Regions from separate parts of the Paenarthrobacter sp. NPDC089714 genome, predicted to be linked through region 1. Evidence: riboswitches for the same ligand, from Rfam matches in the RefSeq annotation. Region 1 holds a riboswitch; each other region holds the start of a gene.
The links. A riboswitch is a leader RNA that binds a small molecule or an ion and turns the genes downstream of it on or off. The one in region 1 is predicted to bind cyclic di-AMP.

Region 1 (7,507 bases):
CCAGCAGCGGTCCGCCCACGGTAAAAAGGGCCATCATGGCCGCGAGGGGGTTCCCCGGCAGCCCCAGCACAAAGCGTCCGTCAGGCAGCTCAGCAAGTACCGCCGGGTGTCCGGGACGCATGGCGATCCCGTCAATCAGCAACGTCCCGCCCAGCTCCGCTACGGCCTTACGGAAATGGTCGGTTCCCGAGCGTCCGGTCCCGCCAGTAGTAATAACGACGTCGGCCGGCGGCTCTGCGCCAGCGTCCAGTTCCGTCGTGTCCGCTTCCAGGGTGCCCGGCTCCGCGTCCTGCAGCGCCGCAAGCCACTCCCCGTAGTTATCGCCCACACGGACCAAGCCGCCGTCGATCCCGCCAAGGAGTTCCACCACCGAACCCAGCTGCGGCCCGAAGGTATCCCTGACCTGTCCAGGAGCAGGGACGCCCTGTTCAACCACCTCGGATCCGGTCAGGAGGAACCTCACCAAGGGTTTGCCCAGGACAGGGAGTTCGTCCAGGCCGGCCAAGGCCGCGACGGCCAGGTGCGCAGGGTTCAGCACCGTTGCCTTCTTCAGGAGGACCTCGCCCTCAGCGGCTTCCTCTGCCGCCTTGCGGATGTGTTGCCCGTTGCGCGGCTCCCCCGGCTTCGCGGTGCCGCCGAGCACCAAAACCGGCAGGCCGTCGTCGTCCGTGGCGATGATGCCGCTTTCGCTGCGAAGAACCGCTTTGGCACCGGGTGGAATCAGCCCGCCGGTGACGATCGGGCTGGCCTGGTGTGGTGCCAGCCGCTGGCCGGGTTCGCTGAGGATCCACGGACCGCTGCCGTTGACGGCCCACCCATCCATGGCCGACGACGCGTAGTGCGGCATGTCCTGCAGGGCAAGTACATCCTGGGCGAGGGTCCGCCCCAACGCCCCGCGCAGCGGAACCGGGCTTGCGGGGATGGGAGTGGCGACGTCGAACGCACGCTGCCTGGCTTCGTGCCAGGTATGCGCCGCATGGTGGCCCTGTTCGGGGGCCTCCGTCATTCGGTTTCGGCCCCGGGCTCCGCATACTGCTTGGCTACTTGGCGGGCAAGGTCGAGGGCGGCGGCCATGGCGGCGTCGTCGTTGGCCTGGCCGATGCCGCGTGCCATTCCAGCCGCGTACCCCGCGATGAATGTGGTCAAAGGCGCCGCGGGACGCACCACGGAGTGCGCGGCCACGCCGGCGACTGCAAGGATTTCGTTGACGTCCACGTCTACGCCCTCAAGCTCAAACGCCTGCAGCAGTGTGCGGCACCATTCCTCGAGTGTCTCGTCCTGGCTTTTCACGTCCGCCTCCAAGTCGTTGTCAATGCCCAGGGCCGCTGCGTCCTCCCACGTATCCACGTCGTCCGTGGAGCCATCGGGAACGGCAACAGCCAGCACGTTCAGCCTAGCAAGCAGCTTGAAGACAGATGCGTTCGTTAACGACCGGGCTGCAGCGACTTCGCGTTCCAGGGCCTGTGTGCTGTAGATGCCAAGGAGGGGCTGTTGCCTGCCATCGGAAGACACTGCCATGGCTCCCTCGGTGCCATGGTGCCCCGCGACTTCCTCAAGGATGGCAGCCACTCCCCGTGAGGCATGCGGCATATCGCAGGCCAGCACCAAGGTCCACGGTGCCGGATCAGTGGCCCCAAGAACGGCAAGTCCCGCGGCAATGGCCGCCGCCGGTCCTGCGTAGGCGGGCTCCTCGCGCGCGGACAGTACCCCGTCCGGAAGGCCGTCCTGGCGCGGCCCCACCACCACAATCCGCGAAGCACCCCGGACGGAGTCCAGGGCATGCGAGAGGAGGCTCGCGCCGTCGTACCTTAATCCCGGCTTGGGCACGCCACCGAGGCGGGTGGCCCTGCCACCCGCCAGGATCACGGCGTTGAACTCCATCCGCCCAGATTACCCGTACGGCCGGAGCCCAACAGAAATCGATCAGGCGGCGGATTCCGGCAAGAGGAACGGGTCCCAGTCCGGCGCAGGTTTCTCGAGTTCTTTGATCTGCCACATGGTTCCCGTGGGCACGCCGGGTGTGAAGCGAAGCTTCCAGCCCATCTCGGCGAGCGTCTGGTTGCTCTTGGCGTTATTGCATTTCAAGCACGCCGCAACCAGGTTTTCCCAGGAATCCGCGCCGCCCCTGGATTTGGGGTGGACATGGTCTATGGTGTGCGCTGTCTTGCCGCAATAGGCGCAGCGGTGGCCGTCGCGGCGGAGCACCCCGCGGCGGCTCACAGCGGTGATCCTGTTGTACCGGGGACGGATGTAGCGGTTGAGGAGAATCACGGACGGACGTCCCAGAATCTCCTGTGGCCCGACGACAGGTTCGCCGCCTTCGGCCACTACGCTAGCTTTTCCAGTCAGCACAAGGACCAGCGCCCGGCGGAAGGTGACTACCGCCAGCGGTTCATATCCAGCATTCAGAACGAGTGTGCGCATGCACGTACCTCTTCACGGCCGCACCCGTCAGGGGCACGAGGGCCGGCTGCCCTCTGCATGTACGGGCTGTGGATCGACACCATAAGGGTAAGCACTTATATGCCGTATCAACGAATTTTCTGGCCTGTTCCCGTGCAGTGTCGGCGAATGTTCATGTGCGGGACACCTTGCATGGCCCTCCGCGAGAGGCTTAAAGCGGAACACCCCGCAGGTATTCCTGCGGGGTGTTCAAAGAATCTGTATCAGCCGTTCACACGGATGAAGACCGGGCCGGAGCCGACGTTCACACTGAAGAGTGCAGTGGTGGACCCGTTCCATCCACCGTGTACTGCCATTCCGTTGCCGACGTAGACGGCGATGTGTGCCATTCCACCGTAACCACCGTTGGCGTAGTACGCGAGGTCGCCCGGCTGGGCTTCGGCGGCGCTGACGGTGCGGCCCAAGGAGAGGTAGCCCGCCGGCCAATCGTGGAAGTTGATACCCACGGCCGCCAGCGAATTAGTGACCAACATGGTGCAGTCCTGGGTCACTCCCAGCTGGGCGTAGGCTGCAGCGGCGATGGCTGCCCCGAGGCCACTGGAAGCTGCAGGAACCTTGGCGGCCGCCGTTGCTGAGTTGTCGACTGCCAACGTGGCGGTCGCGCCGGTAGCCGTGGAGCCGGATGCGGCTTTCGCTGCGGGCTTCTCGACGACGGGAGCCGGAGCTTCCACCGTGGTCACAACCGGGCTCTCGTAGGAGATGGCCACGGTGGAGTCGGCAGCGATGGTGGACTGCGTGACTGCCTGGACATCAAGGGCTGTGGTGGCCGTGGATTCACGCTGGACGTTGGTATCGGCGGCGTTCGCAGCAACGCCACTGGTCAAGACCAGTCCTGAAGCGGCAGCGATAACGACTGCCTGGCGGCCGACGCCACCGGCGTTGTTGCTGACAGCCTTCGCGATCACGGCAAGGGAGCTGGTCTTGGGGGCCTCAGCTCGGTGCCGTGCAACCTTGTGTGCACTGGTCATTTTTAATCTCTTTTCGTTTCCGCACGCGGTTGGGGCACGCGCGGTTTGCGGGCAAGCCAGCACTTGGGGGGCATGCTGGCGTACCCCGAACGGGGTTTTAGCGGAGGGTGAAGAATGAAGACGTGCCGGTGGAAGCCACCGAGTGGAGCAAGGTTCCCTGGCTCGGGTTGAGAGCGCTGATCATCATGCCGTTGCCGACGTAGATGCCTACGTGTGCGCCGCCGTTCTGCATGACCAGGTCACCCGGCTGCGGCGTGCTGGTGGCCTTCATGGCAGTCCAGGCGTTGACGCGGGGAATGCTGATGCCGGCCTGGGCGTAGACCCACTGGGTGAAGCCGGAGCAGTCCCAGCCGTTGGGAGTGGTGCCGCCCCAAACGTAGGGGTGGCCGATGCCCGTGTAGGCGATCGCGGCGAGGCCGGAGGCTGCGGCGCTGGAGGCCGTTTCCTGGGCGTCGGAAGACTGTGCGGCGAGCGAGCCGGCGGCCTGGCTGCCAGTGGTCTGGTTACCAGCTGTCTGGGAGCGCTGGGTGGTCTGCGAAGCACGCTGGACCTTCGGGGCTTCCTTGGTGGCCACGACGGGGCTCTCGAAGGAAACAGTGGCCGTGGGCTCTGCAGTGACAACCTCGGTGGTGAGGAGCTGCTGCGTGCTCGTCTCGGCCTTGGAAACATCGGTGTCCGCTGCCTGGGCCGGAAGGCCGACGCTGAGGACGAGGCCGGAGGCTGCGGCAAGAACTGCGGCCTGGCGGCCAACGGTTCCGGCATTCGCTGAAACAGCCTTCGAAAGAGTGTTCAACGGGTGAACCGTCTCGGCGCGGTGGCGCGCAGGGGTAGTGCGTGATGACACGTAGGTAGCCTCTCCCAATGCCTGCGAGGTGAGCTGTCGGATTCGGATGGGAGTCATCCGGCCACGCGCTTCGAGAAGCTTTGTGACTTAACCCCAAGGCCTTCTCTCGAAGACCAAAAGTGGTTCCCCCGCCCCTGCCAGACGAATTTTGCGAACGGATCCTGAGTGGTGGCAGAGCTAGGCAATCCACTCAAGTGCATCGGCCCCCTAAAAAGCCGATGCGCTTTAGACGGTACAACAGTTGAAAGCGAATGTCACATTCAGGTCACGGGGTGTGTCGCGAATGCGAGAGACGACCATCGACTTTGCTTAGAGCCAGCCCATGGGGTCAACAACTTCGCCGTTGACCTGGACCTCGAAGTGCAGGTGGCAGCCCGTGGAGGCGCCCGTGGTGCCGCTCAGGGCTACAACGTCACCGCGGCTGACAGCCTGGCCAACCTTGACGTTGAAGGACGACAGGTGGTTGTACGTGGTTTCAAGGCCATTGCCGTGATCCACCACAACGCGGTTGCCTCCGCCATACTCGTGCCACCCGGCAAACGTGACCTTCCCGGCGGCGGCAGCGTGGACCTGGGTGCCGCACTGGGCAACGAAGTCCTGGCCGCGGTGGAAGTCGCCGGTGCCGCCGGTCAGCGGGCTGACGCGGTATCCGAACGGAGAAGCGGTTGTCAGCGTGTCCAGCGGACTTCCAAGGGTGCCCTTGGAGGAACTGGCCTGGATGCTGCCAACGGACTGGGCGCTGAGCAGCTGCTTGAGCTTGCCGTCGGGATCGGCCTTGGTGGCCACTGCCGCACGGCTGAAGTCGATTTTTGCCGAAGCTTCCGCGGAAACCTCAGGCTGGCTGCCGCCGGATACGGCAAGGGCAGCTTCTGTTTGGCCCGACTCGGAGGTGGCCATGACGGGGCTTGTGGCCGGCAGACCGACAGTGAGGGCGAGGCCTGTGGCGGCCAGGGCCACCCCGGCTTTCTGCCCTACGCCACTGGCTGCGGCGAAATCGGCAACCTGGCGCAACGGGCTCTTACGGCGGCGCACCTGACGCTGGGTGTCGCGCGGCCGGATCTCCGTTACGACGCGGGCTGGCCGCAGCTCAGCAGCGGGGCCGGACGCGCGTCGGCGGCCCCTGACGTTCTGCGATGTCAAACTCTGTTCCTCTCTAGAAAGCCTGCGAAGTTAGCTGTCGGATTCGGATCAGAGAGTGCAAAGACCCGGCCCGCACGCAGCGCATACGGCACACAGGTATCCCGGAGGAAATTGCGTAAGTAGGCACTGCTGCTGCGGACTTCACCCCAAGGCTGCTTCTTCAGGCAGCCGATGGTGGTTCCCCCGCCTCTGCCAGTAGTGGATAACACCCCTGATCTGCTGGCAGAGCTCGGCTCCAGATCAGGTAACGCTTTGGTATCGGCGCTAGTAGATAACTATAGGGGATTAAAGCCTTCGGTAATAAATTCGTTATCTTTCGCAGCGCCGCTTTCCGGGGTGGGCCTTTAGCACCTTTCGGCGGAAACTGCAGGTCACGCCGTTCTACCCGACTCTGGTAGTGAGATCAGACACTCCGGCCGGGACACAAGTGAGGCACCCATCCTTTTCGGGAGAGGTGCCTCGGAAGTCCTACGTTCAGCCAACCGCCACGAAGACGTGGGCTGCAACTTCGGGGGGCAGTTCCAGCGCGCCCTCGATGCCGGGGACGCGGACGGAGATGTACTCCCCTACCCGCGCCAACGAAACTGCCGCGCCCGGGCGGATCCCGCCTTCATCGAGTTGGGTCAGGAGTTCAGGCTCGACCTGGATGGGTTCGGCCAACCTGCTCACCACAACCCGTGAGTCCGTGGCGTAGCCGTCCATTGCCTGGATGAGGTTGACGTCGCCCTTGAGGGAGATCTGGCTGGCCCGTCCACCGAGTGCTTCCAAGCCCGGGATCGGGTTTCCGTACGGCGACTCGGTGGGGTGCTCAAGCAACTCGTACAGCCGGCGTTCAACCCGCTCACTCATCACGTGCTCCCAGCGGCAAGCCTCGTCATGCACATAGGCCCAGTCCAGGCCGATGACATCGGCCAGGAGGCGCTCGGCCAGGCGGTGCTTGCGCATCACTTCGGTGGCCCGCTTCCGGCCAACCTCGGTCAACTCCAGGTGGCGGTCATTGGACACGACCACCAGGCCGTCGCGCTCCATGCGGCCGATGGTCTGGGAAACAGTGGGACCGGAATGGCGCAGGCGCTCGGCAATGCGGGCCCGAAGAGCAACGATGTTCTCTTCCTCAAGCTCCAAAATGGTCCGAAGATACATCTCAGTGGTATCGATCAGATCCGTCATCCAGCTCAGCTCTCCTCGAACGCAGTTCTCGCGTAGTGTCCACCGTACCGCGTCCAGACGAGGCGGTCGGTCCCGCGGCGCCGCCCCATGACGCCTTCTCCAGCTTAGCTTATTTGGAATTACTCTGAATAATCCTCCTTCGCGTTCCTGCGCTCCCGGACTGCACCGTTCCACGTGGCGGACTATGACAACCGCAGGTTCCTGCCCGCGCGCCGTGTCAGGCAGAATTGGGGTGTCGAAGGAGCAGTTGATGCCACCTGCCACGACCCATCTTTGACCGATACCCATTGGAGCCACCCGTGAGCGACAACAGCATCACCATTCCCGCCGACCTGCTGCCCAAGGACGGACGCTTCGGCGCAGGACCGTCCAAGGTCCGCCCGGAGCAGGTCGAAGCCCTGTCCGCCGCGGCCACCACCCTTCTTGGCACGTCCCACCGCCAGGCACCGGTGAAGAACCTCGTGGGGTCCGTCCGCGAAGGCCTCAGCACTTTCTTCCGCGCCCCGGAGGGCTACGAGGTTGTCCTCGGCGTCGGCGGTTCCACGGCGTTCTGGGATGTCGCAGCGTTCGGCCTGGTGGAGAAGAAGGCCCAGCACCTCTCCTTCGGCGAGTTCGGTTCCAAGTTCGCGGCGGCCACCAACAAGGCTCCCTTCCTGGACGCTTCCTCCATCATCAAGTCCGAGCCGGGCACCCGTCCGTCGCCGCAGGCCGAGGCCGGGGTGGATGTCTACGCCTGGCCACAGAACGAGACGTCCACGGGCGTCTCAGCTCCGGTCAAGCGCGTTGACGGCGCAAACGAAGGCTCGCTGATCGTGGTGGACGCAACCTCTGCCGCCGGTGGCCTGGACGTGGACGTCGCGGAGTCCGACGTGTACTACTTCGCGCCGCAAAAGAATTTCGCTTCCGACGGCGGCCTGTGGCT
Region 2 (7,507 bases), on a different contig from region 1:
CTCATTTCAGCGCCTCCTTTGCAAGGTCCAGCAAGCCGTCCACATTCAGGGTGGGCTCACTGGTTGCCGGGGCGCTGCTTGCTTTTGGGCTGTTGCTCGGCCTCGGCTTCGACGTCTCGGTGGGGGTGGGCGTCGGCGTCGGGGTGACCGTCGGAGTAGTGGTGGGGGTCGGCGTTGGTGCCGTGACGGTGTCCGACGGCGGAGCGGGCTGGCTCGGGACCGGCGAGGTTACGCCGGGCACCGGGACAACAGCCGAAGGTGCAGCCGACGGTACCCACTGTGGGGCTGCCAGCGAAACCTGGGGAGCAGCCGCGGACGACGCCGGCGCGGCGGCAGGTGCCTCGGCTGCGGGTTGTGCCGGGTCGGCTGAGGGCTGCCCGGCTTCCGCTGTGGCGGCCGCGGACGTTGAGGATGCCGTGGTGTAGGAGGGCGTGGGTCCAGGGGAGGCCTTGGTGGCTGCCCGGCCGCTGTCATCTGTGCCCTTGGAACCGCTGGCTTCCTGGGACTGGTTGTCCTGCCCGAAGATCGGCAGATCCAGGGCCTGGCTGACCGTGCCAACCGTGAGGACCAGGCCTAGGGCTCCGGCGACTACTGCCATGCGCTGGCCCATTGTCTTCACCGAAGCGGCCTTGGTCAGGACGGCATGCGGTTCCCGGGTGAAGGACGATGCCCCGAACGAACCGAAGGCCGACTTGCTTGCCGTGACCGACTTGCCGGTGCCAGCCGACGAGGCCGCGCCGGCTGATGTGGCCCTGTCCGGGAAGGTGGTTGCCCGGCGCGGCTGTGAGTCGTCAGCTGCACTGGCTGCAGCAGCCTGCCGGCTCGCCAAGCCCGCGGAGGCCGTTGCGGCAGCGGCAATCTGCGCCGCAGTCTTCGGCTGAGTACTGGGTGCAGGCTGGGCTTGGGAAGTGCCGATCACCGGCGCCGCTACCGTCGGAATGGCCGCCGTCGCGGGTTCGGGCTCGCCGGGCTGCACGACGGGGATAGCGGCCGTCGCGGGAGCGGCCTGCACCGCCGGAATAGCCGTCGTTGCGGGAGCAGCTTCGGCTTCAGAAGCAGGCTCGGCAGCCTGTACCACCGGAATGGCGGCCGTCGCAGGAGCAGCTTCCTCGTCGGAGGCAGGCTCGGCCGGCTTTACCACGGGGATCGCAGACGTCGGCGGCCCGGGTGTGGTCGACGCGGTCCGCGGAGCATCGTCCGCGATCGTGCTTGGTTCCTGGGCTGAGGCAGGAGCCGCAGCATCGTCGGAGGCGGGAGCTTCCGGCGCAATGACAGCCTGGGCGGCCGCCTCGCGCTCGGCCGCGCGTCGCTCCGCGCGCGTCATGGGCGCGGTGGGCGCAGGCGGGGTGGGATTGACAGCAGTGGCGGGTGCCGCCGTCGTGCTTTCAACGCTGGTGGGGGACTGTCCGCTGGGTTGGGCCCGACGGCGTCCGGATGGCTTGGTGCGCTCGATGGCCTCCTGGGCACGGCGCGGCTGATCCATGGTTGGGGACATGGGTGATTGCCTCTCAACGCCTGCGAGGTTAGCTGTCGGGTTCGGACGAGGCCGTCCGGCCGCACGTGGCGGCTTCACCCCAAGGGCCTGCGGAATTCAGGCCCGGGAACTCTGGGTCCCCCGTCTCTGCCGCGGATCTGGCGGATTCCGGGATGCGGCAGAGCTCGGCGTCAGCCCGGAAGCGGCCCAGCGGAGATCAGGGTCGCCCTTCGACCGTACAGGAGCAGGGAAGTAAAGTCACATTAATGTAACGGACGGAACGTCCAAGGTTTCGAGGTGGCCTTATCGCCTACCCTTGGGCGCTGGAGCCGGAGACGGCAATTCATGCTGGACCTTTTGTATCTGGTGCGCCTGGTGGGTTTCGGGACGGTAGATCTCGTCCACGATGCCGAGGACGCCTGCCAGGGCCGCGCGTTTCACCGGGCGCTTAGTGCCCCTGCGCCGCGTCCAGATCCAAAGGAGCGCAACGAGAGCGGGTCCGCAGAGAACGGCAGCCAACACGGCCAACAAATCCATGGATCAACACTAGCTTTGAGCATGTACTGGCCGGTAGACATGATCTATGGACCTGCCTGTGATGCCGCCCGTTTCGCCCATGCTCGCCAAGTCCGTGCCCACCATCCCCGATGTGGGGCACTACGAACCCAAGTGGGATGGCTTCCGGACCATCGTTTTCAAGGATGGGGACGAGATCGTCCTCGGCAGCCGCAACGAGAAGCCCATGACCCGCTACTTCCCCGAACTCGTGGACGCGCTCCAGAAGAACCTTCCGGAGAAATGCGTGATCGATGGTGAGATTATCCTCATTTCCGGCAACCGTCTGGACTTCGATGGCCTGCAGCAGCGCATCCACCCCGCCGACAGCCGCGTCCGGATGCTCGCAGAGAAGACGCCGTCCTCGTTGGTAGCGTTCGACCTGCTCGCCCTGGGGGATGACGACCTGACGGGACAGCCCTTCGCCGAGCGCAGGGCCGCACTGGAAGAGGCGCTCGCCGACGCCGAACCGCCCGTGTACGTCACGCCCGCGGTCACCGACCTTGATCGTGCCAAGGAATGGTTCGTGCAACTTGAGGGAGCAGGGCTCGACGGCGTGCTGTCCAAACCGCTCGACGGCACCTACCAGCCGAACAAGCGGGTGATGTTCAAGACGAAGCATGAACGGACGGCAGACTGCGTGGTGGCCGGATTCCGCTGGCACAAAACGGCGAAGGTTGTGGGGTCCATGTTGCTGGGGCTCTATGACGACTCGGGCCGCCTGCACCATGTGGGCGTCGTGGCGTCGTTCCCCATGGCCAAGCGGGAAGCCCTGGTGGCGGAGTTAGAGCCGTACCAGGTGGAGTTCGCCGAGCATCCGTGGGGCGAATGGGCCAACCAGGAGTCCGCCGGGGGATCCAGGATGCCCGGTGGCCAAAGCCGGTGGAGTGCCGGTAAGGACTTCTCCTTTGTGCCGCTGCGCCCCGAACTCGTGATCGAGGTGGCGTACGACTACATGGAGGGCGACCGTTTCAGGCACACCACCCAATTCCGTCGGTGGCGGCCGGACCGGACCCCTGACAGCTGCACCTACTCGCAGCTGGAAGAACCCGCAGACTACGATCTGGGCGAGATCCTGCGGCTGAAATAACGCCAATCGCCGCCAAGCCGCTGTCTCGACGTTGCCCAATAAAGGAACAGCTGCCTGGCGACTGATGTGGGAGCGGTTACTCCTGGTGGCCTTGGTCGCCGCTCATGCTGCCTTCTCCGGGAGGGGTTTCTCCCGGAGGTACTCCGCCGCCCGGCTCCAGTCCGGTGATGTTGCCGTCTTCCGGATCCGGATTCGAGGAGGCTGCGGGGTCTTGGTCTTCGTCCTTACGCATATCAGGATCCTCGTGGATGCTGTCCGGTTCAGCGGCGCCGGAAACGCCGAACGTTTGGGGGTCGTCTTCGGGGTCGTAGCTCGTCATAGCCAAACCTCTTCTTCAGTAACCTTATTATTTGCTTTGCCCTGTCAGCCTAGCCTCGGGACCGGCGCCCAACAAGGGCAGCCCGGCGCCACGGTCAGCAGGCCGTTCCCCGCGCTCAAAGTCTTTCCCGTTGAGTGAGAGGCCTGTGGAAAAGATGGTTTTTGCAGAGTTCTGTTTCGGCCGCTTACCTGGAATGGGCGTACAAAAAACCCCGGCCGCATCATGGCTCATGTCCAGAGAGGCGGGTCCGGGGACTTCATCTGCAGTCTAGCAAGGAGCGCCGAGTACTGACCAATGCCCAAACTTGGTCCAACGGCGCCCACAGCCGCGCCCTCGACGAGGCCATCACCCCAGTCCGCACGGCAACGTACATGGCCGCTGCCTCTTACGATCACTCGCTGGCGAGACAGCTCTATATTTGGGATCGTGACGTTTCGGCAGCCCTTTTGGCCGACATCGCAATCGTGGAAGTTGCCGTGAGGAACGCTATGGCCAAGCAACTGGAGCTTGCCTACGGGGGTTTCTGGTACACGGCAGATATTGGGCTGGATGGCCCGAGCCGGAACAAGTTGGCCGAGGCCTGGTCGAAATTGCCGCCGGGGCGGCGCACTTCCGGCCACCTCATAGCAGGCTTGATGTTTGGCTTCTGGAAGGGACTCTTGGAACCGGGGGGATATGTGGGGCGGGAACCACAGCGATTTCGGGCTTCGCATGAGCTTCTTTGGAATAGCTGCCTCAACAGGGCATTTCGAGGTGGAAGATCAGTGGCTTCGGCCGACGGCGTGAAATTCACAAGGACCTGGACATTGGGAGTCGTCACGATCGTCCATGCCGCACGAAACAGGGCCGCCCACCATGAGCCATTTGTGGCTGGCTTTCCGCTCCCCGGTCAGCAGCATCGGCTCACCGTGCAGCAGGCCCACGAGGCTTGCCTGAAGCTGGCTCGGATGTTGGACCGGAACCTCGCCGGATGGCTCGAATCAACCACTCGAGTTCCTGGAACCCTCGCCGCGCGTCCAGGCTAGGTCGCAGCGCCTTACCCCCGCGCCCGCTGCAGGAAAACGTCCGCGCCCGGGCCTGTCAGTTCATTGCCTGCAATGGCGCGCCCGGAGACGGCGAGGAGCAGCGAAATGGCGGGTCCCTGCACTTCCGGGCCCTCGCCGCGCGCGTAGCTGGTATCCGTGGCAACGAGGCGCCATCCTGCTCCGAGCTCCTTGCCGCCGCCCATCTTGGTGGTGGTCTTCAGTTGGTAGTCCAACGCTGTGGCCACATGCTCGGCAGGATAACTGTGGCTGATCGACAGCGGGCGGCGGATGTCCTCGCCATGCACGAACGCTTCCACCAACCGGGTGGCCAGCGAAGCCGGCGGTCCGGAGGTCCTGGCGGCAACGGCATGGAAGGACTTCAGGGTATGGCGTGGATCGGACGCCCGTTCCCGCTCTACTCCTACGGCATTGTCCTGGTCGAAGTCGAAGCGGGCGGCCATCATCCGGCGGGCGAACCCCAGGCGAGTGGTCTTGGCGGAGTCGATCAGGTGTGCCAGCACATCATGGACGCTCCAGCCTGGACATAGGGATTCAGCGTTCCAGAGCGGACCGTGCAATGGCTCCAGGTCCTTGATGAGGGCGCGTCGTTCCTCATGCACCACCGGCCAAACCACGGAGCGGGACCTCGAAGCCATATGGCTATTCAAACAGCAAGCGCCGGTTTTTTCCCTGTTTGGACGCCTTGCCTTGGCCGCCGAGGGTCAGTCGCGCGTGGCGTCGTCCGATTCGGCGGGGTCTCCCGCGGGGCGCGAAGCGTCAGGTGCGCTGCCGGCGTTCGCTGCCTCCCGGCGTCGGGCAATCCGTGATTCGGTCCACATGGCCACCGCCACGAATACGACGCAGGCGAACATGAAGGTGGCCACGAAGTTCAATCCCATAGCGGAACCCAAGGGTGCGGCAAGTGCCATTGCGGCCATCCCGGCCACGATATGCCACCCTTTGAAATTGCCCACCAAACAAGCGTAACCCCGGTGTTTGCGGGTGCTGGCCCGTTGGCTTGGATCGTTGCTTGATCCTTATCACTCCGACATCTGCCGGACGCATTTCAACTGGCGTCGGCGTCGGCCCCCGTGCCGTCTCCAGCCGCGGATTCTTCTTGTTTCCGCTTCTGGGACTCCAGCCACGCGATGATCGACGCCTGCCGGATCCGGCGGTGGGTTCCCCGGTATTCCACAGGAATTTCGCCGCGGTCGGTCATGTTGCGGAGATAGGTGTGCGAAATGCCCGCGAGTTCGGCGGCCTGCGACGTGGTCAGCATTTCTTCCACGCTGCTGACGGTCACTGCTTCGCCGCGGCCCAGCCGGGCCAGAAGGTCTACGACGGCGTCCCTCGCCTGGTCTGGCAGGCGGTGGACGGTGCCGTCGACGAACACCGTGATGTCGTTGCTGTCCTGGAGTGATCGTGCCAGGTTCCGGGCGTCGTCGGCGGGCAGGCCGGCCGTGACGCGGGGAGCTATCAATGCCATGGCAGAAGCCTAGCGCGGGCAGGCCTACCGCGACGGCAGCCCCCGGCGCTCGAGCACACCGCGGATCCGGTCGCGGCCGTGAAGGCTTAGCCGGCTTCGTACCCGCTGCACTACGGCGTCGATCCACCCCCGGGGCTCGCCCTCGGCCTGGTAATAGGCTTGGAGCGTGGCATCGTACTCCGCCAACGCCTCGGTGCCTGGAACTGCGTAGCGCTCACGGTGCCGGACCACGCTTTGCGGAAGCCGGGGCTTGATGCTGCCCGCAGCATCAGGACGCGGCCGGCCGATCGCCAGTCCCACTACCGGGAACGCGCCGTCAGGCAGTTCGAGCAGCTCAGACAGTTCTTCAACGTGGTTCCGCACAGCGCCGACGTAAACGGTCCCGAGCCCCAATGATTCGGCAGCAATAACCGTGTTCTGGGCAGCAAGCGCGGCATCGACCACGGAGACCAAGGTGCTGTCGATGAACTCCACGCCTTCGGTGGGCTCGCCCCGGTGTTCAGCGATGAGCCGGTTCCGCGACCAGTCAGCCACGAAGACCAGGAAGACCGGCGCCTCTCGGATGAAGTCCTGGTCTCCGGCCAACGCTGCTACGGTATCCTTGTGCCCCGGATCGCGGACTTCGACGACGCTCCACGTCTGCAGGTTGGACGAGGTAGCGGCTGATTGCCCGGCAGCGATGAGAGACGTGAGGGTCGCCTCGTCCAGCGGCGTGGGTTCGAATTGCCTGATTGAACGGTGGTTGTAAAGGAGCTCAAGCGTTTGGTTTACGGGCCCGAGCAGTCCGGGAAGGTTCCCTCCGTAGCGGGCTGCGACCAAGTCGGTAGGATCGGCGGGGGCGTGCGCCAGTGAGGTCATGCGGTTCTCCAATGCTGTGGGTTTACCAGGGCAAACCAGCACAGCAGGCAGAACCTTCCTCGATGACGAAGGAAGAACCCGCGTGAACCTGTATGGCGCCAACGGGCGGTTCGGCGAAACCTACTCCGCGTCCAAATCCGTCTCCAGCAGTTTCACCAGGGCGTCCAGCGCCTCATCGGCTCCTTCGCCCTCGGCCCGCAGCACAACAACGTCCCCCTTCGCGGCGCCGAGCGTCATGAGCGAGAGGATGCTGGCGGCGTCGAGCGCTTCATCCGCCGGCTCGCCCTGCATGGCGATGGTGACATCCACCGACTGTTCACCGGCGGCTTCGGCGAAAAGCGCTGCGGGGCGGGCGTGCAGTCCGGACTTGCTGGCAATGGTGGCAGTGCGTTCGGGCATGGGTTTCTCCTTGCGGTTGGTTTTGCGAAACTTACAGGCCGAGCTCTTCGAGCACGGGGAGCTTGGCACGGACCCAGTCGCGGGCCTCGGTTGCGCTGGGTGCGGAGAGAGCCAGGCGCGCGAGTTCCTGCGCCTGTTCCAGCGTGACCGTCTTGAGCACGGTTCCGACGGCGGCCAGGGACCGCGCGGTCATGGACAGTGTGGTGACACCCAACCCGGCAAGCACGACGGCGAGGGCCGGGTCAGCGGCTGCCTCGCCACAGACGCCCACGGGTTTGCCGGTGCCCTCCCGGCCGGACGC
Region 3 (7,507 bases), on a different contig from region 1:
CACGCCCACGACGTTCAGGAACGTGTCCTGCTGGCCCGCGAAGCTTGCGAAGGCGAGATCCTCCGCAGTTGCCGAGGACCGGACAGCGACCGGAACGTCGGTTCCCAAGGCCACATACGCGGCCTGTACCTCCTTGGCGACTTCCGGCGGAATCCCTGCCTCGAGGACCAAGGACCGGGCACGGGCCGCAAGGGAGTTGAGGCGGGCAGGGTCCGGGCCGGTCGGGGAGCCGTCGCGCACCGGCGTCGCGCCCGTCGGGGCACCGCCCGAAGCGGCAGGTTCCGGGCCGGTCGGGGAGCCGTCGCGCACCGGCGTCGCGCCCGTCGGGGCACCGCCCGAGGCGGCAGGTTCCGGGCCACCCGTGGCGTGGGCGCCCGTCGGGTCCGCGCCGGAAACCTCGGCCTCCATCGCCGCGAAGACCCCTTCCATTCCGGCAGACGCCAGCGAATGGCGGTAGGCCGCCGTCGTCAGGCAGAAGCCCGGAGGCACCGGCAGCCCGGCCGCCGACAGTTCACCGAGGTTGGCGGCCTTACCGCCAACATCCGCCAGCATGCCTGCCCGGATCTCCTCCAGCGGCAGGATGAACGCGGAGCCGCCAGCATCCTGCGGCGGCTCTTGTGCCCTTGCCTGCGGTTCCTTTTCCCGTGCGCCGGGAACCTGGCCGTCCATCGACCGGCGCCGTTACCTTATGCAGCCCCGAGCATGGGACCGAAGTTGGCCCGGTCGGCAAGCCGCGGGTCCTCCCGGTCCGGGACCACCAGCACCGGACCCTTGGCGTGGTGAAGGACGCCGTCGGACGTAGAGCCAAGGAGCATCCCGGCAAAACCGCCGCGGCCCCGGGTACCCAGCACCACAAGCTCAACGCCCCTGCTTGCTTCCACCAGGACATCCACGGGTGAGCCGTCGGTCAGTTCGGTTTCCACGGTCAGTTTGGGGAAGTGGCTGCGCAGCCAGGCGACGCCTGCGTCCAGTTGCACCTTGATGTCCGCGAACAGTGCATCCCTGTCCAGCGGCGCGGGAACCCAGGCGAGGGAGCCGCTGTATTGCGGGACGGCACAAATGACCCGGAGCTTGGCTCCCATTCGTTCTGCCTGCTCGGCAGCTTCCAAAACTGCGATGCGGGCCTGCTCGGAACCATCGACGCCTACCACTACGACGTTCTCCACCGTGCGCGGACCGGCCTTGGCGTGCTCGGCCTTGATGTGGCGGTCCTCGGTGTTCTCCCCGAGGCGATCGGCGCAGTACAACGGCACCGTAACCGTGGGGCATTTTGCGTGGGCCGGGAGCGCGCTGCTCACCGAACCCAGGAGCCGCCCAACGAAACCTCCCCGGCCCCGGCTTCCGAAGACCAGCAATGCGGCCTCGGTTGAAAGGTCCAGCAACACCCCGGCGGCATCTCCATTCTCCACGGAGGCATCCACGTCCAGGTCATAGCCGGCCACCTTGTCCATGGCCTGTTTGACGATTGCTTCCGCACCCTCGCGGATGACGGAATCGTCCACGGTGGCGTAACCGCCGTCCAGGCCGGAGGCCGCGAAAATCGGCACTGAATAGGCCGTGACGATATGCAGGGGAAGTTGGCGGCGTTCAGCCTCGCGGGCCGCCCACACCAAAGCGCATTGACCGTGTTCCGAGCCGTCTACTCCGACGACGATTCCACCGGGTGCAACGGCTTCTCCGTCGCCGCTCCGGGGTTCTTCAACGTGACTGCCGTGCTGGTCCATGGGGCCCGCCTCTCCACCTGCTGCTTTTGTTCCGGTCATTCTGCCAGAGGTTTCACCCGCAAGGTGACACGCCCGGCCTGGTGCGAATATCCGGGGAAGGAGAAGTTCAGGGCATCCCCTTCCACTGCCCACTATTCTCGGTTGCCAAGGCCGAATCAAGGCGACTTTTCGCCCGCCGCATAACGGTCCGGGCTCGGTTTCAGGTGTGGTTGCCGGACTCTGGATGAACAAGTAAAAACACGCTGCCATTGAGGCTATCCACGGCCCCAAAAGTTCTGTAGTGTTCGAGTCACCGAATGGCCGGCAAGCGTGTTCCAGGACACACCCGGCCATTTGTTTGCGGACGCTGGGGGAGCTTGGACGCGAAACAACGCGATGCCTTCGGGCACACACGTCAAGGAGGAACCAAGCAGTGTCACTCACGCCTGATTCCGGCACAGAGCGCACCACCACCGTGGTGATTGGAGCCGGGCTTTCCGGCCTGGCCGTGGCCAGCGAGCTCAGCCGCTACGGCGTTGGCTCAATTGTGGTGGACGGGTTTGGATCCCTGTCCACATCCGGTCCCTCCGTCCACACGGGAATGCTGCAGCGCTGCGATGCTGCCGACCCCGCGGCCATGCTGGAACGCAACCAAATCCTCCGGCACTTGCGGAACTACGCAGCCAGCCATCAGCTCGACGTGCGGAGCACCACCAAGGCGGTGCGCCTGGACTTCCTGGGAGCCAGCCAGGGCCTGCAACTCGGCGAGCGGAGCGTGGCGGACCTTTCGACTCCCGGCATCGGCGTCCCCGGCCTGGCAACGGCGGGCCTCGCCCCGTTCGAGCCGGCACCTCGACAATGGGCCGTACACACGGCCAGCGGCATCCTCCTGGCGGACCACATCGTTGTGACGCGTTGCGCCCAAAGCCAGTTGCGCCGGATGTTGGCCGAACTGGGCATCGCGATCGGGCAGAACCTCGTGGCAGCCATGCGGGCGGTGGGGATGCACCTTGTTGGCGTCGGAGAGCTCATCACCCCTACGCCCAAGGAAGTGCTCCGCCAGGCAAAGGCAGTGGGACAGGCCATCTCGTCGAAGGTGGCGCTCCCGGCAGGACCGGGCATCGCGATCGCCTGAAAACCCGGCAAGGCCAGTACCTCGGCAGTCTGACCAGTCCTGCCCCCGCCGCAGCGAGCAGCGACGTGCCGGGACCTTGAGTCCCCAGCTAGCCCTTAACAACCAAAGGCCGGCACCCGGAGAGCAATCTCTCCCAGGTGCCGGCCTTGGTGTTTAAGCGTGAAGCTTAGGCGCCAGCGCGTACGTACGTGATGGGGCCGGTTGCGGTCAGCCAGCTGATCGGGTGGATGCCGGTCTGGTTGCCGTTGATGCCGCCACTGATGGCCTGGCCGTTGCCGATGTAGATAGCAACGTGGCCGGACTGGACAATCATGTCGCCGGGCTGGGGATCGCTGACTACCTTGCCGTAGTTCAGGAACTGCATCGGAGCGAGGTCACCCACGGGGATGCCTGCCGAGCCGAGTGCGCGCTCCACCATGGCGGTGCAGTCCTGCATGATGCCGATCTGGGCGTAAGCCGAAGCAACCATGGCTGCGTTGACACTCCCGGCAGGTGCTGCTGCTGCAGGAGCCGCGGCGGCGGGAGCAGCCGCGGTAGCTGCAACGGTAGCCTTGGCCGTGGTGGCAGCCGCAGTGGTTGCCTTCTTGGCCGGAGCCGCAGCCACGGGGGCCGGCTTCTCGATCACGGGAGCTGCCACGGAGGAAACCGCGGGGCGCTCGAAGTTGATGGTGGCAGTTGCAGCTGCGGTGACCACCTTGTTGGGGGTCTCCGCAACGGTTTCGGCAACCGTCGCCGGGCTGGAGTCACGCTGGACCGGGGCCTGTGCGGGGGTCTCGGCAGCGTGGGCGGCAATGGAGCCGGTCAGGACAAGGCCGGAAGCCGCAGCAATAACGGCTGCCTGGCGGCCAGCGCCCGAAGCGTTGCTGGCAACGGCCTTGGAGATGGAGATGAACGGATTGGGACGTGCGATGTCCGCCTTACGACGGCCGCGAAGAATGCGTGAAGACATGAAAAAGCCTCTCCCGATGCCTGCGAGGTTAGCTGTCGGATTCGGATGGGAGTCACCCGGTCACTATCCCCCGCTGTTCAGCGGAAGCTTCGTGACTTCACCCCAAGGCGCGCTCAATGGCGGCCTAAAATGGGTTCCCCGTCTCTGCCGTAGGTTTGTCTGCGAACGGATTCCGGACTGCGGCAGAGCTAGGCAATCAGGCCGGAAGTGCCCCAAATAGGGATCGGGCACAGGTACTACCGTAACGGATGATCACGCCAAAGTCACATTTGAGTAACGAGGAGTTGGCTTTGCGCGTGTCGCGGTAACCCTTTCGAGATTTTCGCAGGTATGTAGAAAACCGCGTCATTCCGCGGAATTATCGCCCTCGGCCTCGTTGGAAGCGGCCAACTTCCTGCGGGCTGTAACAGCCAGGAAAACCACCAGGCCGACTGCCACCACGGCGAGGCCCACAATGCTCCACGGGAAGGGCTGGGAGGCGGCCGGAGCCGACTCGCCGGAGCCGGTCCCCGGAGCTGCCGTTCCTGCGCTCGGAACCACCGCTCCCGAGGCCGAAGCGGACGGCGAGGCGCCCGCGGAGCCGTCTGCCGCCGTCGTGCTTCCCGTGGTGGCCGTGAACTTGAAGGTGCCCTCAATGGGGTGCGAATCGGAGCTGACCACGCGCCACACCACCGTGTACTCGCCGGCCGGCGCTCCCGGGCGCAACTTTTGGACTGCCTGGTTGTCGATGATTTCGACGGCGCCGTCAGCCCAGTTTTCGCCGCCCGCGGTGACCGTCACCCCGGAACCGATGGCCAGCGGACGGTTGTTGAAGGTGATGGAGACCGACGCCGGGACTGCCGCCACGGTGGCTCCGTTGGCCGGAGTGGTGGACTCGGCGACGTCGTGCGCGGACGCGGGGGCGGCACCGAAAAGTACCGCCGAGGCGAAGGCAAGGGCGGCAACGACGGCGGCCAGAAGCGGGCGGATGGTACGCATGGGGCGGTTTCTCCTAATGTTGGCTTCCTTACAGACTAGGCGAATCGTCCGGGCGCCCCGTAGCCGCGGGCATAGGATTTGAGAGCACACTCACCCGATCCCCGGAGACCTTCATGCTTAAACAAGGTTCTGCCATAGACCGCTACTTCAAGATTTCCGAACGTGGTTCCACGTACTCACGGGAAATCCGGGGCGGGTTCGCGACCTTCTTTGCCATGAGCTACATCGTGGTCCTGAACCCCCTGATCCTCTCCGGAGCCGACTCCAGCGGAGCCTCCCTGGGCTTCACGGCAGTTGCAGCCACCACCGCGTTCGTTGCGGGCATCCTGACCATCCTCATGGGAGCCTGGGCCAAGCACCCGTTCGCCGTGGCCACGGGCCTGGGAGTGAACGCCTTCGTTGCCGTCACCGTCGCTTCACACCCGGGGCTGACGTGGCCGGACATGATGGGCCTCGTGGTCTTGTCCGGCCTCACCATGTTGATCCTGGTCCTCACGGGCTTCCGCACCGCTGTGTTCAAAGCTGTCCCGGAAGCCCTTAAGACCGCGATCGTGGTGGGCATCGGCCTGTTCATTGCCCTGATCGGCCTGGTCAACGCCGGTTTCGTCCGGCGCATCCCCGACGCCGCCGGAACCACGGTTCCCCTGGGACTCGGCGTGGACGGCAAGCTCATGGGCTGGCCAACACTGGTGTTCGCCGTCGGCCTGATCCTGACCATCGCCTTGGTGGTCCGCAAGGTCCGCGGCGCGATCCTGATCGGCATCGTCGTATCCACCGCGCTGGCGGCGATTTTGGAATTCACCCTGCACATCGGCCCGAGCTTCGACGGCAAGAACGTCAACCCGCGCGGCTGGTCCCTCGTGGCACCGACGCTCTCGGAATGGGGCGCTCCGGACCTGTCCCTGATCGGCAAGGCGAACCCTTTCGGCGCTTTTGAACATCTAGGCTTCATCGCCGCTGCCCTGCTGGCCTTCGTGATCCTGCTCAGCATCTTCTTCGACGCCATGGGCACCATGGTGGGCCTGGCCAACGAGGCGGGAACCGTGGACAAGCATGGCAACATCCCCAACGTGGACCGCGTGCTCCAGGTGGACGCCCTCGGCGCGATTGTTGGTGGCGGCGCGTCCGTCTCGTCCAACCAGATCTTCGTCGAGTCCGGAGCCGGCATCGGCGAAGGTGCGCGGACCGGCCTGGCGTCCATCGTGACCGGTGCGCTGTTCCTGGTGGCCATGTTCTTCACGCCGCTCATCAACCTGGTTCCGTTCGAAGCCGTCGCCCCCGCGCTGGTGGTGGTGGGCTTCATGATGGTGTCCCAGGTGGGCAAGATCGACTGGCAGGACTGGGGCGTGGGCATCCCGGCGTTCTTGACCATCGCCCTCATGCCGTTCACGTACTCGATCGCCAACGGCCTCGGGGCGGGCTTCATCTCCTACGTCCTGATCCGTACCTTCCAGGGCCGCGCCCGCGAAGTGCACCCGCTCATGTGGGCTGTTGCAGCGGCGTTCCTGCTGTTCTTCGGCATTGGCACCGTTGAGGAACTGCTGGGCGTGAAATAGGCATTCCGGTATTTCAGACACTCCGGACGCGGAACTGCTGGCTTTGGCAGTCCGGGTCCGGTGTGCTTTAAGCATGGAAACCAGCGCCTTCACCGTAGACACCACCCCCAGGCCGTGGACCGGACGCTTCGACGGCGACGGCGACGAACACCGCCGGTGGTGGCAGGCCGTGGCTCCCCATGCTCCGGAGGCCGCCGCAGCCGCCTCGCGCCCCGCCGTCGTGCTTGGTTTCTGCAGCGACGCCGGCGTGAAGCGCAACAAAGGGCGCGTGGGTGCCGCCGCAGCTCCGGCCGCGATCCGTGCCGCGCTGGGTCCTTTGGCCTTCCACCTGGACCGCGACGTTTTCGACGCCGGCGACGTTGTGGTCGAGGGCGACGCCCTGGAAGCAGGCCAGGAGCGGGCAGGACGCGCCATTGCGGGACTGCTCGACGGCGGCAACCTCACCGTGGTGCTGGGCGGCGGGCACGAGACCGCGTTTGCCAGCTACCTGGGCGTTGCCGGATCGGAGGCCGTGCGCAGCGGAAAACGTTTGGGCGTGCTGAACCTCGATGCCCACTTCGACCTGCGGGATGAGCCGACACCGAGCTCCGGAACCCCGTTCCTCCAGATGGCCCAGGAGGAGGCCGCCGCGGGGCGCGAACTGCAGTACGCCGTCGTGGGTATTTCCGAACCCAACAACACGCGGACCCTGTTCGATACCGCGGACCGGCTCGGCGTGAAATACCTGCTGGACGAAGACTGCTCACCGGAAGCGGTGGAGACCTTCGTGGCCGACTTCCTGGCCGGGATCGACGTGCTGTACCTGACGATCGACCTCGATGTGTTGCCCGCCGCGGTGGCGCCGGGCGTGAGTGCCCCGGCCGCGTATGGCGTGCCGCTGCCGGTGATCAGCGCGGTCTGCAAGCAGGTTGCCGCGAGTGGCGCGTTGCTGCACCTGGACGTGGCTGAATTGAACCCTGAGTTCGACATCGACTCCCGTACCGCCAAGGTTGCGGCCCGGCTGGTGAACACGCTCCTGGCCTAGCTGTTTCCTTGCGGCCATCCTGCGCATAGCCTGTGTGGATGGGCGCAACTCCTGTGCAGGACAAGTGGACTGTCCAGAACAAATGGACCTGGGTCTCCGGGCCCGTGGCGGTTGCCCTTGGCCTCGCTGCCCACGTTGTCTCCGGCGGAAGCGCGCCGGCCA
Region 4 (7,507 bases), on a different contig from region 1:
GCCGGCGTTGCCCAGGGAGTAGAAGCCCGCAGCCGTTCCTGCGGCGACAACCACCGCAACGCCGGCAACGATCAGTGTCCGCTTGAGCGTCCAGCGGCCCTGCAGGGTTCCCTTGTCCTTGCCGGACAGGGAGCTGCCCCAGCCGTTTGCGGGCGGAGCACCCCAGCCATTGGTGTTCGACGCCGGAGCTCCCCATCCGCTGTTGGCTGCGGTAGGGCCCGACGGCGGAGCTCCCCACCCGCTGTTGGCTGCGGAAGGGCCCGACGCCGGAGCTCCCCACCCTGCCGACGGCTGGGTTCCGGCGGGCTGGGTAGCGACCTGCCGTGTTTCCGGGGTCGGTGTGCCGCCGGGTTGGTCCCTGCGGCCCTTCTGGGAATCTGCCTCGCCCCATGCCCACGAGGATCCGGGATTGGCTTCACCGGGGCGGGGCTGTGCGGCTTCCTGCTTCGGCCCGGTATTTTCCTGGGGTGTGCCTTGGCTTCCCGGGGTGGTGCCCTGCGGGGCCGGGGACGTGGGGTCTTCGGGGCGCTGCTGCTCGTTCATGGTGTTCTCCAGATGGGGTTGTTGGTCCTCTTAGGCCCCAGAGTCTGCTGCCTGGCTGTGCGGAAGCTGTGTTGAGGAGCAGTCCCTCCTGTGACCTGTGGATTCGCGTGTTTCAGGACTCCCATCTCGCTAGTGTTGACTTCACAGGGTCCTCACAGGACCGGCAAAGCGCCGGCAAACCAGCAGATTGGAGAGTTGTCACATGGCATCCCCGCACTCCATGACCAACAACCTTCCCCAGCTCTCCCACCCGGACGGCTCCCCCATCCGCGCCCTGGTGGTGGACGACGAGCCGAGCCTCGCCGAGCTCATGAGCATGGGCCTCCGCATGGCCGGCTGGTCCGTCGCCGTGGCCGCAGACGGCCCCGAGGCCGTGAAGCTCGCTAAAGACTTCCGCCCTGACGTCCTGGTGCTGGACGTGATGCTTCCCGGATTCGACGGAGTTGAGGTCCTGAACCGGATCCGCGCGTTCGCCCCGGAAGTCCCCGCTCTCTTCCTCACCGCGAAGGATGCAGTACAGGACCGCATCGTTGGCCTGGCCGCGGGCGGCGACGACTACGTGACGAAGCCGTTCAGTATGGAGGAAGTCCTGCTGCGCCTTCACCGTTTGGTACAGCGCTCAGGTGTTGCCGCCATGGACACCGCAGAACTCGTAGTGGGCGACCTGACCCTGAACGTGGACACCCGCGAAGTAACCCGGGCCGGCGAGGACATCGCCCTCACGGCAACCCAGTTCGAGCTCCTGCGCTACCTCATGGAGAACCCCAAACGCGTGGTCAGCAAGGCCCAGATCCTCGACCGCGTGTGGGACTACGACTTCGGCGGGCAGGCGAACATCGTGGAGCTCTACATCTCCTACCTGCGCAAGAAAATCGAGGCCAACCACCCGCCCATGATCCACACCGTGCGTGGCGCAGGCTACGTCATCAAGCCCGCGGACTGAACCTTGACCACACTCTCAGGGGTCGCCCGGAAGACGCAGCGGAGCTGGCTGGACCCATCCACCTGGCATTTGCGGACCCGCCTGGTGCTCGTAGCCATGGCGCTGCTCGTTGCCATCTGCGGGGCGGTGGGAGTGGTGAGCTATGCGTCCATGGACATGGTGTTCAACCGGCAACTGGACCGGCAATTGGAGCAGGCGTCCAGCCGCGCAACCGACTTCGGCAGGCCACCCTCCAGCTACCCGAACGGCCGGCCGGACCCGCTCGAAGCCCGCGGGCAGGGCGCCGGCACCCTGAATGCGCGGATCAGCGGATCGACCGTCAGCAGCGCCGGGCTCATTGACGCTTCAGGAAACCGGGCAACGCTCTCCGCCGAAGACAAACAGATCCTCCTGGACCTCCCTTTGGACAACCGCCCCGTGGACCGATCGCTCTCCAACGGCGACTACCGGCTGGTGGCGGTCAAGGTGACCTACGGTGACGTGATCGTGACGGGCTTGCCGCTCGCCGACAAGCAGACCACCGAAGCGTCCCTCGTCTGGACCATGGTGTTCGTATCGCTCGGTGGCTTGGTACTGATTGGGCTGGCCGGAACCGTCATTATCCGGCGGACCATGCGGCCACTGGAGCAACTGTCCGAAGTGGCCACCAAGGTTTCCCGCCTGCCCCTCGACGCCGGCGAGGTGGCCCTCGCGGTGCGCGTACCCCCGTCGGCTTCCCACCCCGGAACAGAGGTAGGCAGCGTGGGCTACGCCCTCAACCAAATGCTGAACAACGTGGCCAGCGCCCTCGAAGCCAGGCAGGAAAGTGAAACCAAAGTCCGGCAATTCGTTGCCGACGCCTCGCACGAGCTCCGCACGCCCCTTACAGCCATCCGGGGTTACACCGAGATGCTGCGGATGACTGAGAATTTCACCGAGGATGGCCGCAAGTCGCTGGCGCGCGTCCAGAGCCAATCGGAGCGGATGAGCACCCTGGTGGAGGATTTGCTGCTCCTGGCCCGATTGGATGAAGGGCAGCCTTTGAAGGTCACGGACGTGGACCTGACACAGTTGGTCATTGAAACCGTGACTGACGAGAAAGTCATGGCCCCGGACCACGTGTGGCAGCTCAAGCTTCCGGATGAGCCCATTACGGTCCGCGGAGACGGCACGCAACTTCATCAGGTGCTGGCCAACCTGCTGTCCAACGCCCGCAAGCACACCGATCCGGGCACCACTGTGGTCACCGGCGTCATGCTGAGCGCGGACGGGAGTGCAGTGGTCACCGTGACAGACAACGGGCCCGGTATTCCCGCGGATTTCCAAGGCCGCATCTTCTCCCGCTTTGCCCGGGCTGACGCGGCACGTTCGGGATCGGAGGGCACGTCGGGCCTGGGCCTGTCGATTGTCGAATCGATCGTCGGAGCACACGGTGGCAGCGTCGAAGTCACCTCAAAACCGGGGCGCACGGAGTTCGCCTTGCGCCTCCCCTCAGTGACAAGCGAACAGGTGTAACGAAACCGGCAAGGCGACGCACCGGCGTCGTGATCTCTGTTACCTAAATGTGACTTAAGCAAAATCCTCCTGTACCGTCGAAAGGGTGGGTCGCCCCAAGAGGCCCACACCCGGGATGCGCCGAGCTCTGCCACTTCCCGGAGTTCCGTTCTCATCGAGGCAGAGACGGGGGACCCAGAGTCTCCGGGCCAGGCATTGCGCCGGCCCTTGGGGTGAAGCCGCAGCTACGCGCGCGGCCGGATGACCTCATCCGAACCCGACAGCTAACTCCGCAGGCGCTGAGAGGTAATCACACATGTCTGAATTCAAGGATCAGACGCGCCATTCCGCGCGTCACCGCGACGAAAACGATGCTCCCCTGACCAAGTCGCAGGCCGTTCTGAAGAACGCCGCACGCCAGGGCAAGGCCGGCCACCGCATGTCGGTCGTAGCAGGTGTCGTTGCCGCCGCACTCGGCGTCGCTTCGCTGGGACAGGCCGCCAACGCCGCGTTCAACCTGCCGGAACTGAGCCAGGCAGCGCAGACCCAGGCCGCCGTACAGTCTGACCCGAAGGCCAACGCTGCCTCAGACGCAGCTGCGGAAAAGGCTGCTGCGGATCGTGCAGCTTCGGCCAAGGCCGCAGCGGACCAGGCAGCGGCCGCAAAGGCTGCAGCCGAGAAGGCCGCCGCCGACAAGGCAGCTGCAGACAAGGCTGCCGCAGAGAAGGCCGCAGCCGATCAGGCTGCCGCTGCACAGGCCGCCGCCGAGAAGGCCGCCGCCGACGCCGCAGCAAAGGCCGCCGCTGACAAGGCGGCAGCAGCAGCTGCAGCCGCCGCCGCTGCCCCCAAGGCAATCGACGATCCCGCAGCCGCCAAGGCCTACGCCGCCAGCATCCTGGCCAACTACGGCTGGGGTCCAGGGGAAATGACCGCCCTGAACACGCTGTGGGAAAAGGAATCCAACTGGAAGACCACCGCAACGAACGCTTCCAGCGGCGCGTACGGCATTGTCCAGTCGCTCCCGGCTTCCAAGATGGCTACTGCTGGCGCCGACTGGCAGACCAACTACCAGACCCAGATCAAGTGGGGCCTGAACTACATCAAGGAGCGCTACGGTTCGCCGTCGGCAGCCCTCGCCTTCCACTTGGCCAACAACTGGTACTAAGCCAAAAGGGTTCCGAACAGCCGCTCCCGGCCCCGCCATCCGCACCAACCCCAACTGGTGCGAACGGCGGGAACGGGGGCGGCTTTCGCATGTCCAGACCCCGCCACAGTTACACAGTCCCGTCACAGCTTCCGCCTAAAGCCCTCACAATCGGCAGCCCCACTCTGGATGCATGACGCTCATAGATCCCGCCACCAGTGCGCTGCCGAACCCCGCCCATGCGGGGCACTTCGCCGCTCCTGCCTTGCCCGTTCGGCAGCCGCGGCGCTCTCCCGTGGACACCCGGACCGCAGTCCCCGTCCTGGACGTCACCATCCCCGTCCACAACGAGGAAACGGACCTTGAGGAATGCCTGCGCCGGCTGCACGGCCACCTCGTGGACACCTTTCCGCACACGTTCCGCATCACGGTGGCGGACAACGCGAGCACGGACAACACCCTTAAAATTGCGGAGCGGCTGGCCCGCGAACTTCCCGAGATCGCGGTGATGCGGTTCGAGGAAAAGGGCCGAGGCAACGCCCTCCGCCAGGTCTGGCTCGCGTCGCCTTCCCCCGTGCTGGCCTACATGGACGTCGATCTCTCCACCGACCTCGCTGCCCTTGCACCGCTGCTGGCTCCCCTGATCTCCGGGCATTCGGACCTGGCCATCGGGACACGGCTATCCCGCAACTCGCGGGTAGTGCGCGGACCCAAGCGCGAATTCGTTTCCCGCAGCTACAACGTCCTCCTCCACACCCTCATGGGTGCACGGTTCTCCGACGCGCAATGCGGCTTCAAGGCCATCCGTGCCGACGTCGCCCACCGGATCCTCCCCCACACGCTGGACAACGCCTGGTTCTTCGACACGGAACTTCTGGTCCTCGCCGAGCGCTGCGGCCTCCGCGTCCACGAAGTCCCCGTGGACTGGACCGACGATCCCAACTCGAGTGTCGACGTCGTACGGACCGCTTTGGCCGACCTCCGCGGCATGGCGCGCTTGACGCGCGACCTGGTCACGGGCCGCATCCCTGTCCCCGAACTGCGCGCAGCCTTGGCCCGCGGTCCGCTCCCGGCGTCGTCGCGGACCTCCGAATCGACCCCACGCACCAGCCTCTTCGGGCAGCTGGTCCGCTTCGGCTTCATCGGCGCGGCCTCAACAGTGGCCTACCTGCTGATCTTCCTGTTCTGCCGAGGCTTCATGGATCCGCAGCTCGCCAACTTCCTGGCCCTCATCATCACAGCCGTGGCCAACACGGCCGCCAACCGCCGGTTCACATTCGGCATCCAAGGCGGCAACCACGCGCGGCACCACTTTGAAGGGTTGATAGTCTTCGGCATCGGGCTGGCACTCACTTCCACCGCGCTCGCGCTGGTGCATGGAACCACGACGCCGGACCGCTGGGTTGAAGTGGCGACGGTAGTTGGCGCGAACCTCACCGCCACGGTTGCACGGTTCCTGCTGTTCCGGCTGTGGGTCTTCCGGAAACCGGCCCAAGCTGCGACGCCCGCGGAACCCGCCGCGGCCGCCGTCCCGGCCGCTGAAGCAGTTCAGACGGCAGCCTCCGCCCAGACCAACGAGGTGGCGGCGAAATGATCACCGCCCTCCAGCCAAGCAGCGCAATCGAAACCGAAGCCGGCAACCCCGTGCCCACGGACCACCGGCACTCGCGCTTGCACCGCATCGCCTTCGGCCGGCAGGCTCGCTGGGTCCGTCCTTCCGCCGCCGGGCTCCTGGTGGCGACAGCCTTCCTCTACCTCTGGAACCTCGCGGCCACGGGCTACGGCAATTCCTTTTACGCCGCCGCCATCCAGGCCGGCACCAAGGACTGGACGGCCTTGTTCTTCGGATCGCTCGACGCCGGCAACGCCATCACCGTGGACAAGCCACCGGCTTCCCTCTGGATTCCCGCGCTCGTGGGCAGGATCTTCGGCTTCTCCCCCACCAGCATGCTGGTCCCGGAGGCACTCATGGGAGTGGCCGCCGTCGGGCTTTTATACCTGGCGGTCAAGCGGGTGGCCGGACCCGCAGCGGGCCTCATCGCCGGTGGTGCGCTGGCTCTGACCCCCGTGGCGGCACTGATGTTCAGGTTCAACAACCCGGACGCCATGCTCACGCTGTGCCTGGTGCTGGCCGCGTACCTGACGACGCGGGCCATCGAAAAGGCGGGCTGGAAGTGGCTTGCCGCGGCGGGTGCCGTTGTTGGGTTGGCCTTCCTGAGCAAGATGCTCCAAGGCTTCCTGATTGTGCCCGGACTGGCGCTCGCGTACCTGTGGGCAGCTCCCACCACGCTCCGCAACAGGATCCTGCACCTGCTTGCAGCGGCAGCGGGAATCGTGGCGGTTGCGGGGACGTACATTGCGATCTTCCAACTAACCCCCGCCTCGGCGCGCCCCTACATGGCGGGGTCGGAGGGCAACAGCTTCCTTGAACTGACGTTTGGCTACAACGGCCTGGGCCGCATCACTGGATCGGGCGAAGGTGGCGCCGGTGGCGGCATGCCCGGGGGCGGTGGAGGCATGGGCGGCAATGCCGGATTCGGTGGCTCGGCCGGTTTGGGCCGCATGTTCGGCACCAGCTTTGGCGGCGAAGTTTCCTGGTTGCTCCCGGCGGCCCTCATCCTCCTGTTGGCCGGGCTGTGGTTCACGCGCCGCGAAATCCGCACCTCGCGGAGCCGCGCAGCCTTGCTGATGTGGGGCGGTTGGCTGATCGTCACCGCTGGGATTTTCAGTTACATGAGCGGCATCGTCCACCCCTACTACGCCGTTGCGCTGGCACCGGCCATCGCGGCGTTGATCGGCATTGGCTGCGTTGAGCTGTGGCGTGGCCGCGACTCTTGGGCAGCGCGGATCATCCTTGCCGTCGTGGTGCTGGGCAGCTCCCTCTGGTCGGCCGTGCTGCTGGGACGGGATGCCACGTGGCTGCCATGGCTCCGGATCGTCGTCGTGGTCCTCGGCGTCGTCGCGGCGGTCGCCCTGCTGCTCCGGGTGGACCGCCTCGGCGCCTCGGCACTCAAGGGCACGCTCCGACGCCTGCCCGCGGCCGCCGTCGTGGTGGTGTCCCTGCTTGCCGGTGGTTTGGGTACCGGTGCCTGGACCGTTGCCACGGCGGCGACCCCGCACTCCGGCTCCATCCCGACGTCGGGACCCGCCGGTGCGGCCAGCGGCGGCTTCGGCGCGCGGACCGGAGCAGACGGCCGCAACCGTGACTTCGGCAACGCCCAAAACGGGCTGGGCGGAGCTACCGGTCTTGGCGAAGCTCCCTCGGGCACAACGCTTCCCGACGGAACAGTTCCCGACGCAACGAACGGTGCACAGGATGCGGCCGCAGGCGGCTTCCCTGGAGCCGGGGGCTTCGGAGGCACAGGCGGAGCCGGGGGCGGCACAGCCAACGCCGAACTGACTGC

Region 2: it holds a riboswitch for cyclic di-AMP, as region 1 does, so the genes downstream of both, ACIPY3_RS10125 (hypothetical protein) here and ACIPY3_RS11540 (M23 family metallopeptidase) in region 1, are expected to answer to the same signal.
Region 3: it holds a riboswitch for cyclic di-AMP, as region 1 does, so the genes downstream of both, ACIPY3_RS15755 (NlpC/P60 family protein) here and ACIPY3_RS11540 (M23 family metallopeptidase) in region 1, are expected to answer to the same signal.
Region 4: it holds a riboswitch for cyclic di-AMP, as region 1 does, so the genes downstream of both, ACIPY3_RS16465 (hypothetical protein) here and ACIPY3_RS11540 (M23 family metallopeptidase) in region 1, are expected to answer to the same signal.

Annotation. Positions count from the first base shown of each region.
Region 1 covers NZ_JBIVGX010000005.1:146,472-153,978, reverse strand. Annotated here, with positions in the region: gene ACIPY3_RS11565 (molybdopterin molybdotransferase MoeA) at 1-1,006, opposite strand, end outside; gene ACIPY3_RS11560 (NTP transferase domain-containing protein) at 1,003-1,881, opposite strand; gene ACIPY3_RS11555 (HNH endonuclease) at 1,924-2,424, opposite strand; gene ACIPY3_RS11550 (NlpC/P60 family protein) at 2,667-3,431, opposite strand; gene ACIPY3_RS11545 (C40 family peptidase) at 3,529-4,275, opposite strand; cyclic di-AMP (ydaO/yuaA leader) riboswitch at 4,280-4,438, opposite strand; gene ACIPY3_RS11540 (M23 family metallopeptidase) at 4,585-5,415, opposite strand; cyclic di-AMP (ydaO/yuaA leader) riboswitch at 5,420-5,660, opposite strand; gene ACIPY3_RS11535 (metal-dependent transcriptional regulator) at 5,890-6,585, opposite strand; gene serC (phosphoserine transaminase) at 6,885-7,507, shown strand, end outside.
Region 2 covers NZ_JBIVGX010000004.1:285,991-293,497, forward strand. Annotated here, with positions in the region: gene ACIPY3_RS10120 (hypothetical protein) at 1-5, opposite strand, end outside; gene ACIPY3_RS10125 (hypothetical protein) at 2-1,495, opposite strand; cyclic di-AMP (ydaO/yuaA leader) riboswitch at 1,499-1,648, opposite strand; gene ACIPY3_RS10130 (hypothetical protein) at 1,778-2,011, opposite strand; gene ACIPY3_RS10135 (ATP-dependent DNA ligase) at 2,058-3,119, shown strand; gene ACIPY3_RS10140 (DUF6480 family protein) at 3,196-3,438, opposite strand; gene ACIPY3_RS10145 (maleylpyruvate isomerase family mycothiol-dependent enzyme) at 4,475-5,119, opposite strand; gene ACIPY3_RS10150 (hypothetical protein) at 5,186-5,437, opposite strand; gene ACIPY3_RS10155 (helix-turn-helix domain-containing protein) at 5,530-5,949, opposite strand; gene ACIPY3_RS10160 (NADPH-dependent oxidoreductase) at 5,974-6,807, opposite strand; gene ACIPY3_RS10165 (HPr family phosphocarrier protein) at 6,928-7,206, opposite strand; gene ptsP (phosphoenolpyruvate--protein phosphotransferase) at 7,238-7,507, opposite strand, start outside.
Region 3 covers NZ_JBIVGX010000009.1:75,792-83,298, forward strand. Annotated here, with positions in the region: gene ACIPY3_RS15740 (PEP/pyruvate-binding domain-containing protein) at 1-669, opposite strand, end outside; gene ACIPY3_RS15745 (universal stress protein) at 687-1,724, opposite strand; gene ACIPY3_RS15750 (FAD-binding protein) at 2,137-2,838, shown strand; gene ACIPY3_RS15755 (NlpC/P60 family protein) at 3,005-3,787, opposite strand; cyclic di-AMP (ydaO/yuaA leader) riboswitch at 3,791-3,982, opposite strand; gene ACIPY3_RS15760 (copper resistance protein CopC) at 4,133-4,765, opposite strand; gene ACIPY3_RS15765 (NCS2 family permease) at 4,879-6,321, shown strand; gene hutG (formimidoylglutamase) at 6,395-7,345, shown strand; gene ACIPY3_RS15775 (hypothetical protein) at 7,384-7,507, shown strand, end outside.
Region 4 covers NZ_JBIVGX010000010.1:29,484-36,990, reverse strand. Annotated here, with positions in the region: gene ACIPY3_RS16480 (hypothetical protein) at 1-543, opposite strand, end outside; gene ACIPY3_RS16475 (response regulator transcription factor) at 746-1,486, shown strand; gene ACIPY3_RS16470 (ATP-binding protein) at 1,490-2,980, shown strand; cyclic di-AMP (ydaO/yuaA leader) riboswitch at 3,089-3,272, shown strand; gene ACIPY3_RS16465 (hypothetical protein) at 3,276-4,124, shown strand; gene ACIPY3_RS16460 (glycosyltransferase) at 4,297-5,697, shown strand; gene ACIPY3_RS16455 (ArnT family glycosyltransferase) at 5,694-7,507, shown strand, end outside.